Regions from separate parts of the Azoarcus sp. CIB genome, predicted to be linked through region 1. Evidence: predicted binding sites of a transcription regulator. Region 1 holds the regulator's gene; the other holds the start of a gene.

Region 1 (3,404 bases):
GCTCGGAATCGCGCTGACGCTCTTCGCCATCCAGGGGGCTGCGTCCCTGCTGGGCTATAGCGTGCTGGGCATGGCGCCGCTGCATGCGCTGGGCGTCGGATTCTTCGGGTCCGTCCTGATGGCGATGGTGTCGCGGGTGACTCTCGGGCACTCGGGGCGCAAGCTCGCTGCGGATCGCCTGACCTGGGTGCTGTTCCTCGGCCTCGAAGCGGTCGTCGTCGTGCGCATTGTCGCGGAACTCGTCCCTGCGGGCTGGACGGCGTTCGTCATGCTGCTGGCCGTACTCGGCTGGCTGGGCGTGTTCGGCGCGTGGGCGTCGCGCTACCTGCCGATCTACTGGCGTCCGCGCAGCGATGGACGCCCGGGCTGAGTGCGATGTATCTGTCGGTCAAGCACCTGCACATCCTGTGCGCGGCCCTGAGCATCAGCGGATTCGTGCTGCAGGGCGTCTGGATGATGCGGCGCAGTCCGCTGCTGGATCACCGCGTCACGCGCACCCTGCCGCACCTCATCGACACCGTGTTTCTCGGCAGCGCGATCACGCTTGCGACCATGAGCGGCCAGTACCCCTTCGTTGCGCCGTGGGTCACCGCAAAGGTCGTCGCGCTTGTCGTCTATATTCTTCTCGGCGCGACCGCGCTGCGCTGGGGGCGCACCATGCGCGTCCGAGTGCTGGCGCTGCTCGCGGCCCTGCTAACCTTTTCATGGATCGTGTCGGTGGCTCTGAGCAAGAACCCGGCAGGATTCATCGCGTTTGCCGGAGTGTTCCGATGACCGATTCGCTGATCCCTTCGTCCCCGGGTTTCGAGACGCCTCTAGAGATGCTCGAAGCCTGCCACGAGCGCCTGCAGGCGCAACTTGCAACCCTCGCGCGGCTCGCCGCCTGGCTGCCCGAGCATGGCCCGGACAAGCAGGCGCAGCAGGCGGCAGTCAACGTGATGCGCTACTTCGACATCGCTGCCGTGAAGCACCATCAGGACGAAGAGGACGATCTCTTTCCCGTCCTGCGGGCGCGTGCCGATGACGCCCGGCGTACCGAACTCGGCACGCTCATCGACTGGATCCTGGCCGATCACCAGAAGCTCTTTGCCGGCTGGGCGCGGATGCGGGCACGGCTCGAGCGCATCGCCGGCGGCGAAAACGCCGATCTGTCGCCTGCAGATGTCGAGGCGTTTGCCGACGCCTACCGTCGGCACATCCAGCGCGAGGAGGGCGATCTGCTGCCGATCGCTCGCGGTCTGCTTTCCGAGGAGGATATTGCCGCCCTGTCGGGAACGATGACCGCGCGGCGGCGTCAATAGCCCACGACGTGGGCGATCGGCCGTACGAAGGGGGAAATCCCCCCTCAGGGGCGTGGCGACGGGTGCTGGATCAGCCGCTTCAGGCCGATGATGTCCAGGATGCGGATGTGCTTCTGCTGCACCGCGATCAGGCCGTCGTCCTGGAACTTCGAAAAGGCGCGAGACACCGTTTCAAGCTTCAGGCCCAGATAGGAACCGATCTCCTCGCGGGTCATGCGGAGGTGGAACTCCGCCGGAGAGAAGCCGCGCGCCGTGAATCGCTGGGACATGTTGAGCAGGAAGGCCGCCAGGCGCTCTTCTGCGCGCATGGAGCCGAGGAGGGTCATCACGCCATGGTCACGCACGATTTCGCGGCTCATCACCTTGTGGAACTGCAGTTGCAGCCCCTCGACCACCCGCGACAGCTCTTCGAGCTTGCTGTACGCGATCACGCAGACTTCGCTGTCCTCCAACGCGATCGCGTTGCACGAATGGGTTTCGGTGCTGATGCCGTCGAGGCCCAGCATTTCGCCGGTCATCTGGAAGCCGGTGACCTGTTCGCGACCGTCCTCGAGCAGCACGTCGGTCTTGAACGAGCCGGCGCGGATCGCGTAGATCGCTTCGAAGGGATCGCCCGCGCGATACAGATTCTGCTGCCGCTTGATCTTGCGACGCGCGCCGACGAGTTCGTCGAGGCGGTCGATTTCCGATTCCGACATCCCGAACGGCAGGCACAACTCGACCAGGTTGCACTGGGAGCATGCGACCTTCAGACTCGCCACTGTAATCGGCACCGTCGCCTTCATTTGCACGATAATATTGTTCCTTCTACGTCGACCGAGAAGTGGCAGGCGCCCGGCGGAATGGACCGTTGATCCACGTCAACCACGAAACTGCGGCTTTTTGAGATCGTACGGAATGCACTCAAGCGATACAACCATGACCAGTCAGAAAGATCTTGTTTTCGACCAGCAGTTGATTCGTCGGTTCGACATCAACGGGCCTCGCTACACGTCCTACCCCACGGCCGATCGCTTCGTCGAAGCGTTCGATGCCCGTGCATTGCGGGACTGGCTGGCGCAACGCGGCGTCGGGGGCGTGAGTAAGCCGCTCTCATTATACTTCCACATCCCGTTCTGTAACACGATCTGCTACTACTGCGCCTGCAACAAGATCATCACCAAGGATCATGCGCGCTCCGCCAAGTACCTGAAATATCTCGACAAGGAAATCGAGATGCAGGCTGCCGCACTGGGTGGGAGCCATCAGGTGACGCAGCTGCACCTCGGCGGCGGCACGCCGACCTTCCTGTCGCACGACGAGCTGCGCGAGCTCATGGATTCGGTGCGTAAGCGCTTCACGCTCGTGCCGAACGGCGAGTACTCGATCGAGGTCGATCCGCGCAAGGTTGATTTCGACACCGTGAAGCTGCTTGCCGACCTCGGCTTCAACCGCATGAGCGTCGGTGTACAGGACTTCAACGAAGAGGTGCAGGAGGCGGTCAACCGCATCCAGAGCTACGACGAGACCAAGCTCGTGATCGACGCAGCTCGTGCCACCGGCTTCAAGTCGATCAGCATGGACCTGATCTACGGCCTGCCGCGCCAGAACATCATCAGCTTCAATCGGACGCTCGAACAGGTGCTGGAGCTGTCGCCCGATCGCATCTCCCTGTACAGCTACGCGCACCTGCCGGGCCTGTTCAAGCCGCAGCGTCGCATCGCGATCAACGACATGCCGACGTCGGACACCAAGCTGCAGATCCTGCAGTTGGCGATCCGCCGCCTGACCGAGGCGGGCTACGTCTATATCGGCATGGACCACTTCGCGAAGCCGGACGACGAGCTGACGATCGCCCAGCGCCAAGGGCGTCTGCACCGGAATTTCCAAGGCTATTCAACGCAGGCCGAGTGCGACCTGATGGCGTTCGGGGTCTCGGCGATCGGCAAGATCGGCCCGGTGTACGCACAGAACGTGAAGACGCTCGACGAGTACTACGACGCCCTCGATCGCGACGAGCTGCCCGTGCTGCGCGGCATCGAGCTTACTGCCGACGATCTGCTGCGCCGGTCGATCATCCAGGCCCTGATGTGCCACTTCGAACTGTCGATCGACTCGATAGAG
Region 2 (3,404 bases), 1.5 Mb from region 1:
CGAAGGCGGCCGCCATGCCGAGCTGGGCGAAGCGATCCATCATCGCGGCCAGCGGTTTGCCGAGCGCGGCATCGGCATCGAAGGCCGGACACGCGACGAAGGGGATCGACAAGGGCCGCGGCTGGTCGTCGGTGAGCAGGTGGCGGATCGCCGATTCGCCGGCGCACAGCCGGGTGAAGAAATCCGCGAGATCGCCGCCGTAGGGGCTGACCAGCCCGAGGCCCGTAATCGCAACCCGACGCCGGACCATGACTCAGCTCGCGTTCGCGGCGGTGATCAGGCCATCCATGGCCGCCACCATGTCGCCCACGCTGTTCGGATTTTCGAGATCGTTCGGGACCTTGATCCCGAAGCGGTCCTCGAACGCGAACAACAGTTCGAGCATCATCAGCGAGTCGACGCCGAGGTCGACCAACTGCGCATCTGAAACAACCTTTTCGGAAGCAACGCCGAGGCGCTCGTCGAGAAATTCGCGAATAAGTGCAATTGAATTCATAGGGCGCGAATTTTATATGAAATCAAATGTTTCACCATAGATTCGTCGGCCATTTCCGGTGTTTTCGCCGATGTTTGATACTATCCGGCGGCCATGCCGACACTCCCCGCCCTGCCGCTGGTCGCGGCCCCTCGCCTCGCCTGGTTCCGCCAACTGGCTGCCCGTTTCGCCATTCTCTGGCCACTGAAAGCGGCGGGAACCATGATTTTCATGGTGCTATTCTTCTGGGGCTATTTCACGGTTCTCCGCCATCCGCTGACGGCGCCGACGATGATGCCCCGCCTCGTCGTCGATGAATGGATTCCCTTCACCGCCGCTGCGTTTCCGGTCTACGCAAGCTTGTGGGTGTATGTGTCGCTGCCGCCCGCCTTCATTGGCAGCCTGCGCCCCCTGCTGTGGTTCGGCGCGTGGATCTCGGCGCTGTGCCTGTTCTGCCTTAGCATTTACTGGCTGTTTCCGACCGCGGTGCCGGCGGCGGGCATCGACTGGTCGGCTTATCCGCAGCTGGCCGCGATCAAGAATGTGGACGCGGCCGGCAACGCCTGCCCGTCGCTGCATGTCGCTTCGTCGGTTTTCACGGCGCTGTGGCTCGAGCGCATCGCCCGGGCGGTAGGGGCGCCGGCGGCGCTGCGCTGGGGAAACGCCCTACTCTGCGCGGCAATTGTGTGGTCGACGATGGCCACCCGTCAGCATGTCGTGTTCGATGTCATCGCCGGCATCGTCGTCGGCCTGGCCTTCGCGCTGCCGTCCTTGCGGCATGTGGCGCGGCTGGCGCCGAAAGAGCTCTGAGAATACGGCCTCGCGCAACACTCCAGCGCGGCGTCATCGTGCTTCAGGTGATAGGGACCGGGTGATTCCCGAGCGGCTTCTGCCAGAACAGCGCACTGCCTGCGCGTATATCGAGCGTGTAATCGCGGAAACCGAACTTCGCATAAGCGGCCCGCGCCGCTTCATTCCCGCTGAGCACCTCCAGCGTGATCTTGCAGCATCCCCGGTCTCTGGCCGCGGCTTCCACCGCCTCCAGCAGATGCTGGCTCACACCACGTCCGCGGTACGCCGCGAGAACGACGAAATCGTGGATGTTGATCAGCGGCCTTGCGGCGAAGGTGGAAAACGCTTCGAAGCAATTCGCCAGCCCAATCGCGACGCCATCCGCGTAGGCGATCAGGCTGAAGGCATGCGGCAGGCGTGCGAGCTCGCGCACGACCCTTTCCTTTACCTCGGCCGGCAACGCCTCGCCGCCCCCCATCGGGTCGCGCGCATAGGCGTCGAGTAGCTCGATAATGGCATTTGCATGAACCGGGTCGTGATAATCGGCACGAATGACTTCGATGGACACGTGTATTTTCTCGGACGTTCATTTCGGGCGAAGCACAATCATACCGCGGCGGATTGCTCCTGCTCGCGGACCTGCGCTCCGGCGGCATCCGCATCACCGTTTTCGTATACGCACTGCAGCAAAACCGGGCAGAGTTACACCATGCAGAGAACGAACGGCAGGACCGGGTCAGCGGGCAACGGGTGTCGGCCATGCGGGAACCGGCCGGAAACCCACGGCCCGCCTGCCACAACCCTCGATGGATACAACCCACACTGTAAGCATGGACTTTTTTTGACTTTCGTCAAACATGAGTGAAATTTTTGTGCAACGCACATAGCCACGCCTGAGAAGTGGGTAATATGCCCCACAATTCATTCGCGTCATGCAAGAGGAGTAGCTCATGAAAAAATCGCTCGTCATCGCCTCCCTGCTCGCCCTGGGCACTGCAAGCCCCGTTGCACACGCCTACAAGGCGGGCGACTTCGTTGTCCGCGCAGGTGCGGCGCGGGTAGCCCCGGAAATGGGCGGGTCCGATGTCTCGTCCAGCGCCACCGGCAAGATCGCAGGATCCAATGCCACGGTGAGCGACGATACCCAACTCGGCCTGACGTTCGGTTACATGCTGACCGACCACGTCGGCGTCGAACTGCTCGCCGCCACTCCGTTCAAGCACAGCGTCAGCGTCAAGGGGTTGCCCGCAGGTCTCAACGGCAAGCTCGCCACCATCGAGCAACTGCCGCCGACCGTTACGCTGCAGTACTTCCCGATGGACTCCAGCTCGAAGTGGCAGCCGTACGTCGGCGCCGGCATCAACTACACGACCTTCTTCAATGAAGACCTGACCGACGGGCGCAAGGCCCAGGGCTTTTCCCATCTCGATCGTGAGGACTCCTGGGGTCTCGCCCTGCATGCCGGCATCGACTACATGCTGACCGACAGGGTCGTGCTGAACGCGGCCGTTTGGCGGATCGGTATCGACAGTCATGCCACGGCCCGGCACCCCGTGCTCGGAAAGGTCAAGGTCAGTGTCGAGATCGATCCGTGGGTCTACATGGTTGGCGTCGGTTACAAGTTCTGATCGGAACACCGCATCCGGCATGAGAAACGGCGACCCGCGGGTCGCCGTTTTCATTCTGCGCCACGGGATGCGACGGCCTTCTGCTGGCAAGCGCGCGGCGCGATCCGATCGGGGTATACTTATCGGTTTCCCAGAATTGCCCGGAGCATCGCCATGGAAGCCGAACGCCTCAACGCCCTCGCCCTGAAACTAGACGACCTGCAGGCCCGCGGTCGCGAACTTCGGAGGTATCTTTGACTACGATGAAAAGGCGTCGAAACTCGAAGAAGTAACCCGCGCGCTGGAAGACCCGGCCGTCTGGAACAATGCCGAGAAGGCTCAGGAACTCGGCAAGGAAAAACGTCAACTCGACGATATCGTCGTCAACCTGCGCGATATCGAGCAGTCGTCCACCGACCTCAAAGACCTGTTCGAACTCGCTCAGGCCGAGGACGACGAGGACACCCTGAGCGCCGTTGAAGGCGACCTCGCCCCGCTCGAAGCGAAGGTGCACGCGCTCGAATTCCGCC

The links. Region 1 encodes FNR, which switches genes on or off when oxygen is low (the NO sensors DNR and NnrR bind a similar motif). Its sites were predicted from a motif close to TTGANCTAGNTCAA; they were not measured.
Region 2: the regulator FNR is predicted to act here: its motif matches at 2,109-2,122, upstream of AzCIB_RS08720 (OmpW/AlkL family protein).

What each region holds. Positions count from the first base shown of each region.
Region 1 covers NZ_CP011072.1:3,466,255-3,469,658, reverse strand. Annotated here, with positions in the region: gene AzCIB_RS15415 (NnrS family protein) at 1-370, shown strand, start outside; gene AzCIB_RS15410 (SirB2 family protein) at 376-774, shown strand; gene AzCIB_RS15405 (hemerythrin domain-containing protein) at 771-1,301, shown strand; gene fnr (fumarate/nitrate reduction transcriptional regulator Fnr) at 1,346-2,086, opposite strand; gene hemN (oxygen-independent coproporphyrinogen III oxidase) at 2,220-3,404, shown strand, end outside.
Region 2 covers NZ_CP011072.1:1,966,778-1,970,181, forward strand. Annotated here, with positions in the region: gene AzCIB_RS08700 (beta-ketoacyl-[acyl-carrier-protein] synthase family protein) at 1-250, opposite strand, end outside; gene AzCIB_RS08705 (acyl carrier protein) at 254-496, opposite strand; gene AzCIB_RS08710 (phosphatase PAP2 family protein) at 590-1,285, shown strand; gene AzCIB_RS08715 (GNAT family N-acetyltransferase) at 1,329-1,835, opposite strand; gene AzCIB_RS08720 (OmpW/AlkL family protein) at 2,218-2,895, shown strand; one part of gene prfB (peptide chain release factor 2) at 3,049-3,129, shown strand; one part of gene prfB (peptide chain release factor 2) at 3,131-3,404, shown strand, end outside.